2 linked regions of the Azoarcus olearius genome follow. Each later gene encodes a partner of the first gene's protein in a complex. Links are inferred from orthologs where the notes say so. Each region holds a gene or a part of one and is shown on either strand. Other genes may lie near its edges.

What was found.
Region 2: the proteins of dsbD (region 1) and dqs_RS03925 are in contact, whole or in part, in a crystal structure (PDB 1JZD), measured with the Escherichia coli proteins. The link is inferred for Azoarcus olearius from one-to-one orthologs.

What each region holds. Positions count from the first base shown.
Region 1 is NZ_CP016210.1:360,650-363,908, reverse strand. Bases 9-2,956 are described here. They hold dsbD (protein-disulfide reductase DsbD), read left to right. Parts: upstream 9-547; coding sequence 548-2,365; downstream 2,366-2,956. Other genes in these bases: dqs_RS01670 (riboflavin synthase), read left to right, coding at 2,424-2,956; cutA (divalent-cation tolerance protein CutA), read left to right, coding at 170-493; dqs_RS01685 (nitronate monooxygenase), read left to right, coding at 9-126. In the rest of the region: more of dqs_RS01685, read left to right, coding at 1-8; more of dqs_RS01670, read left to right, coding at 2,957-3,038; ribBA (bifunctional 3,4-dihydroxy-2-butanone-4-phosphate synthase/GTP cyclohydrolase II), read left to right, coding at 3,035-3,259. UniProt on the Escherichia coli protein: Required to facilitate the formation of correct disulfide bonds in some periplasmic proteins and for the assembly of the periplasmic c-type cytochromes.
Region 2 is NZ_CP016210.1:824,693-827,984, reverse strand. The notes cover bases 312-3,292. They hold dqs_RS03925 (DsbC family protein), read right to left. Parts: upstream 2,175-3,292; coding sequence 1,449-2,174; downstream 312-1,448. Other genes in these bases: dqs_RS03920 (UbiH/UbiF family hydroxylase), read right to left, coding at 2,188-3,292; mltA (murein transglycosylase A), read left to right, coding at 312-1,426. In the rest of the region: dqs_RS03935 (ATP-binding protein), read right to left, coding at 1-14; more of mltA, read left to right, coding at 194-311. UniProt on the Escherichia coli protein: Acts as a disulfide isomerase, interacting with incorrectly folded proteins to correct non-native disulfide bonds.

The sequences.
Region 1 (3,259 bases):
TACACCTACCGGCTGAAGGACACCACGCGGCGCAACGAAGACGGCACCTATCGCGTGCTGAGTGCGGAACACGTCTTCCACGACTACCAGTTCAGCACCGACGACCGGATCGCCCTGCCCGACTGAGCGCCGCGGCGGCGCGGGCGGTCTGCCGACACGGGAGCCTGCCATGAGCGAAATCCTCCTCGTCCTCACCACCCTGCCGGACGCCGACTCCGCCGCGGCGCTCGGCGCGCGGCTGGTGGAAGAGCGCCTTGCCGCCTGCGTGAACATCCTCGCGCCCTGCGCCTCGGTCTATCGCTGGCAGGGCCGGGTGGAAACCGCCACCGAAGTTCCGCTGCTGATCAAGACCAGCGCCGCGCGCTACGCGGCGCTGGAAACCGCCATCCTTGCCGAACACCCGTACGAACTTCCCGAGATCGTCGCGGTCCCTGTGCAGCGCGGCCTGCCGGGCTATCTCGACTGGGTGAGCACGGAGACCGCGCCGGGCTGATGCCGCCCCGCCGCCCGCCTCCCTTCAGCCCCCAACCCGGACCGTCCCTCCGTGATCCACCGCCTGTTCGCCCTGCTCGCCATCCTCGCCTGCCTCCTCGCCCACCCCGCACGCGCCAGCGAGCCGATCGAGCCGGAAAAGGCATTTGCGATGCAGGCGCGCGCGCTCGACGCGCAAACGGTGGAGGTGGTGTTCGAGATCGCCAAGGACTACTACCTGTACGGCAGCAAGTTCCGCTTCTCTGCCCAGCCCGCAGGGGTGACGCTGGGCGAGGTCCAGCGTCCGCCGGGCAAGCTCAAGCACGACGAGTTCTTCGGCGAGGTGGAAACCTACCGCGGCACCTTGCGTATGCTGGTGCCGGTCGCCGCCCCCGCCGGGGTCGATGCGATCGAGCTGACGGTCAGCAGTCAGGGCTGCTGGGACGGCGGCGTCTGCTACCCGCCGCTGCCGCAGCAGGCGCGCGTCGCGCTGGTCGCGGCCTCACCGGCCGCCGGCGCCAGCCTGCTCGACGGCGCGCTCGCGCGCGGCGACGTGCTGGCCTCCGACGCCGTGGCGCCGCCGGCCGCGGTCTCGCTCGATGAAAGCGGCCGCATCGCCGGTCTGCTGCGCGACGCCAGCGTGCCGCTGGTGCTGGCGAGCTTCTTCGGCTTCGGCCTGCTGCTCGCATTCACGCCCTGCCATTTCCCGATGATCCCGATCCTGTCCGGCATCATCGTCGGCGGTGGCGGCCAGCATCTGTCGCGCACCCGCACCTTTGCGCTATCGCTCGCCTACGTGCTGGGGATGGCGGTCACCTATGCGCTGGCCGGGGTCGGCGCCGGGCTCTCGGGCACGCTGCTGGTGGCGGCGCTGCAGAACGTGTGGGTGCTGTCCGCCTTCGCGCTGGTGTTCGTGGCGCTGGCGCTGTCGATGTTCGGCTTCTACGAACTGCAACTGCCGAGCGCGCTGCAAAGCCGCATTGCCGACACCGCCAGCCACAACAAGGGTGGCCATTTGGGCGGCGTCGCCGCGATGGGCGCGCTGTCGGCGCTGATCGTCGGCCCCTGCCTCGCCGCGCCGCTGGCGGGGGCGCTGCTCTACATCGCCCGCAGCGGCGATGCCGCGCTGGGCGGCGGCGCGCTGTTCGCGATGGGCCTGGGGCTGGGCGCCCCGCTGCTGGCGGTGGGCATGGCCACGCGCTCGGTGCTGCCCAAGGTCGGACCGTGGATGGACGGGGTCAAGAAGGCGTTCGGCGTGATCCTGCTCGGCGTTGCGATCTGGCTGCTGATGCCGGTGCTGCCGCCGCTTGCCGGCATGCTGGCGTGGGCGGCGCTGCTGCTGTTCTCCGGCATCTTCCTGCACGCGCTCGACCCGCTTCCGCCGCACGCGCATGGCTGGCAGCGCTTCTGGAAGGGCGTGGGCGTGGTGCTGGCCATCGGTGGCGCGGCGATGCTGGTGGGCGCGCTTGCAGGTTCGCGCGATCCGCTGCAGCCGCTCGCGGTGCTGCGCGCCGAGGCCTCGCCGGCCGCCGAGACGGTGCGCTTCGAGCGCGTCGGCTCGCTGGCCGAGCTGGAAAGCCGCCTCGCCGCCGCCGAGCGCCCGGTGATGCTCGACTTCTATGCCGACTGGTGCGTGTCGTGCAAGGAAATGGAGCGCTATACCTTTCCCGATCCGCAGGTGGCGCAGCGGCTGGCACAGATGACGCTGCTGAAGGCCGACGTGACCGCCAACAGCGAGGAGCACAAGGCGCTGCTCAAGCGCTTCGGCCTGTTCGGCCCGCCCGGCATCATCTTCTTCGACGGCGCCGGCCGCGAACGCACCGACCTGCGCGTGGTGGGCTTCCAGAAGCCCGAAGCCTTCGCCGGCGTGCTCGACAGCGCCCTGCGCCGATAGGAAACCCACCGCGGTTTTCGCCTACAATCCCGCTTTCCCCTTTTCCGTCAGTCCCTTCATGTTCTCCGGCATTGTGGCCGCTTGCGGCCGTATTGAACGCATCGAACCGCTGGCCGACGGCCTGCGGCTCACGGTAGACACCGCCGGCCTCGACCTCGCCGACGTGCAGATCGGCGACAGCATCGCCAACAGCGGCGTCTGCCTCACCGTGATCGAGCGCGATGGCCCGCGCGTCCGCTTCGACGTCTCGCGCGAGACGCTCAACTGCACCGTCGGCCTCGACGTCGAGGGCAGCGAAGTCAATCTGGAAAAGGCGCTGCAGCTGTCGGACCGCCTCGGCGGCCACCTCGTCACCGGCCATGTGGACGGCGTGGGCGAAGTGCTGAAGTTCGCCCCGATCGGCGAAAGCCATGAGCTGGTGATCCGCGCCCCGGGCGCCATCGCCGGTTACATCGCCAAGAAGGGCTCGGTCACCGTCAACGGCGTCAGCCTTACGGTCAATCGCGTCGAAGGGCCGGACTTCTCGATCAACCTGATCCCGCACACCGTGGCGGTGACCAACCTCAAGCATCTCAAGGCGGGCAGCCGGGTCAATCTCGAGATCGACCTGATCGCCCGCTACGTCGAACGCATGCTCGCCTGGCGCGAAGAAGAATCCAAGGACAAGCCATGAGCGCACTTTCCCCCATCAGCGAGATCATCGCCGACATCCGTGCCGGCAAGATGGTCATCCTCGTCGACGAGGAAGACCGCGAAAACGAGGGCGATGTGGTCCTCGCCGCCGAATTCGTCACCCCGGAAGCGATCAACTTCATGGTCACGCACTGCCGTGGCCTCGTGTGCCTGACGCTGACCGACGAACGCTGCCGCCAGCTCGGCCTGGAGCAGATGGTG
Region 2 (3,292 bases), 460 kb from region 1 along the record:
TTCAGGTCAGTCATCGTCGTTCTTGTCTTCCAGCTGGTTCCGGCCTCTTGGCCAGGTTGCCCACACCACGACACCGACCAGCGCGAGCGCAATGCCAACCTCGAGAAATATCACCCACATCCCGCACACCTCCGGCCGGCTCGCTAGAGCCCGTATACTTCGTTCGGTCCATGCAGTTTACCGTGAAGCAACCATGACGCTCCTGCCCCGCTCCATCGCCCCCGTCCTTGCCAGCTGCGCGCTGCTTCTGTCTGCCTGCAGTTCTTCGCCGACGCTGCCGGTCGCCCCGGTCTCCACGCCACAAGCCTGTCCATCGCCTACGGTGTGCCAAGCCTGCGCCGCATGTCCGGCAGCGCAGCCGGTGGCCGAAGTTCCGCCCCACCGCGCAGCCAGCTGGACGGAAATCGACGGCTGGCGGGACGACGACCCGAGCGAAGCGTGGTCCGCCTTTCGCAAGTCCTGCAACGTGCTAGAAAAACAGGCGCCGTGGCAGGCCAGCTGCAAAGCCGCCCGCCAGTTGGGAGAGGCGCCAGGCGCCGCGCAGGCACGCGCATTCTTCGAACGCCACTTCTCGCCCTGGCAGCTGGTCAATCCCGACGGCAGCGAACAGGGCCTGATCACCGGCTATTACGAACCGCTGATCAAAGCCAGCCGTACCCCGGACGCGCTCTACCGGTGGCCAGTGCACGGCACGCCGGGCGACCTCCTTACCATCGACCTTGCCTCCGTCTATCCGGAACTGAAGGGCTACCGGTTGCGCGGCCGTCTGGTTGGCAACAAGGTGCTCCCGTACTGGAAGCGCGACGAGCTGGGTGACCAGGGAAGCCGCCTGCCCGCCCCGGTGCTGCTGTGGGCCGCGGACCCCATCGATCTGTTTTTCATGCAGGTGCAGGGGTCCGGTCGCGCTGAGCTGCCAGATGGCAGCGTGCTCCGGCTGGGATACGCGGACCAGAATGGCCACCCCTATCAATCCATTGGTCGCTGGCTCGTTCAGCAGGGGCAGCTGAGCCTGGACAAGGCATCGATGGACGGCATCCGCGACTGGGCACGGCGACATCCGCAACGCCTGGAAGAAATGCTGAACAGCAATCCAAGCTACGTATTCTTCCGTGAGTTGCCCTCGTCGGTCGAAGGCCCCATCGGCGCTCAAGGCGCGCCGCTGACGGCAAACCGCAGCATCGCGATCGATTCGCGCTTCGTTGCGCTCGGCGCCCCGGTCTTTCTTGCCACCACCCAGCCGAATAGCGACACCCCGCTCAAGCGGCTGATGATCGCGCAGGATACCGGCGGAGCCATCAAGGGGGCAGTGAGGGCCGACTACTTCTGGGGTTTTGGCCCGCAGGCCGGCGCAATGGCAGGTCGGATGCGCCAGCAGGGCAGGATGTGGGTCCTGCTTCCGAATGGAATGAAGCCGACGGCGAACTAACGCTCGCCGCCGGTGTGGGTGCTCAACGAGGCGCCACGCGGGCAAGCGCCTTTTCGAGTTCGGGCAACTGGACGAAGCCGCCGATCCGCGTGCCGTCGGACAGAAAAATTGTCGGCGTGCCGTTGATCCGCAGTTTCTGGCCCAGTTCCACATTGCGGTCCACGACCGCGGAATTGCAGTCGTCGCCGCTCGGCGCCTTCCCGCTGACGATCCAGTCATTCCAGGCCTTGGCCCGGTCCTTGGAGCACCAGATGCTCCGCGACTTCGCGGTGGAGTCCTGACTGAGAATCGGATAGAGGAACGTGTAGATCGTCACGTCCGGCATCTGCGCGAGTTCTTTTGCCAGACGCTTGCAATAGCCGCAGTTCGGATCTTCGAACGTTGCGATCACACGCTTTCCATTTCCCTTCACCTGCTTCACCGCCTGGTCCAGCGGCAGTGTCGAGAAATCAATGGAGGACAGTTGGTTGAGCTTGGCTTGCGTAAGGTCACGGCGCGTGCGGGTATCGATGACGCGACCATCCATGATGAAGCTGGTCTTGTCATCGGTGTAGATGATCTCGCCGCTCTTCAACACGACCTCGTAGAGGCCCGCATAGGGCGTGCGTGTCACGGACTCCACCGCTGCCGATCCGATGAAGGCATCAACGCCCTTGCGCACATCTTCCTCGCCGGCTGCAACAAGCGTCGGAAGCAATCCGAACGCAATAACGAGCGCGAATCGGCCCGCGGATTTCAACGCCACCATCCAGTTCTCCTTGTCAAAACTTTCCATGCACCGCGTAACGCGTCAGCGCGGACCTTACGACCGGCAGACGGTCCGTAAGGTTCAGACCAAGATTGCGGACGAACGCCGCCAGCGGATTCCGGGCCGCGAACAGACGGTTGATTCCGTGCGTCACGTACTGCACCAGAAACGGCTCTTCCGCCCGCTCTCTAGCATAGGACCTCAACAGGCGCTCGTCGCCCGGGTCGGCCCAGGCGGGCGCGGAAAGCAGCCTCTGGCTCAACACCCGCGCGTCCTGAAATCCAAGATTGATGCCATGCCCCGACAGCGGATGAATCGCGTGTGCCGCATCACCGATCAAGGCAACCCGAGACGCTACGACGCGGTCGAGTCGCATGAAACGAAGCGGAAATGCGGCGGGCGGCGTCACCACCGACAACCGGCCCCACGCGGCCCCGCCCCGCTCCTGGACTCGCCGCGTGAACTGTTCTGGCGTCATGGCCATGAGCGTTTCCGCCAGAGCGGCAGGCGCCGACCACACCAACGACATCATCCGCCCCGGCAACGGCAACCACGCGACCACGCCTTCGTCGGTGAACCACTGCAAGGCTTCGTTTCGATGAGGGCGTTCACACGAAAAATTGGCCACCACCGCCGTCTCTTCATAATCGACCGACGAGGCTTTGATGGCGGTCTGGCTGCGAACCCAGGAGTCACGCCCATCTGCACCGACAAGCAGTCGCGTGTGCAGCAGGCGACCATCCTCAAGCTCCAGTGCGGCGTCATTCCCGGAAACCGTCAGCGCAGTCGGCCGGGCCGGCGCAAATACCGTGACGTTATGCTGCCGCTTGAGTGACTCCCACAGTTCGCGATGAACGAGGCTGGACTCTCCAATCCAAGCGAGTTCGCGCAATCCACACCCAGCCGCATCGAATCGCAAACGACCGCCGTCGTCGCCACGCACGTCCATGGAATGAACGGGACACAGGCGGTCGGCGTCAAGATGCTGCCAGACACCCAGCGTCCCCAGAAAGTCGGCGCTCGCTGGACTGTAAGCATAAATTCTCGAATCCCAGCCCTGGCTGGGAGTCGGCAATCCAGCATCGACAACTGCCACCCGCAAACTGCTCGCGCGAAGC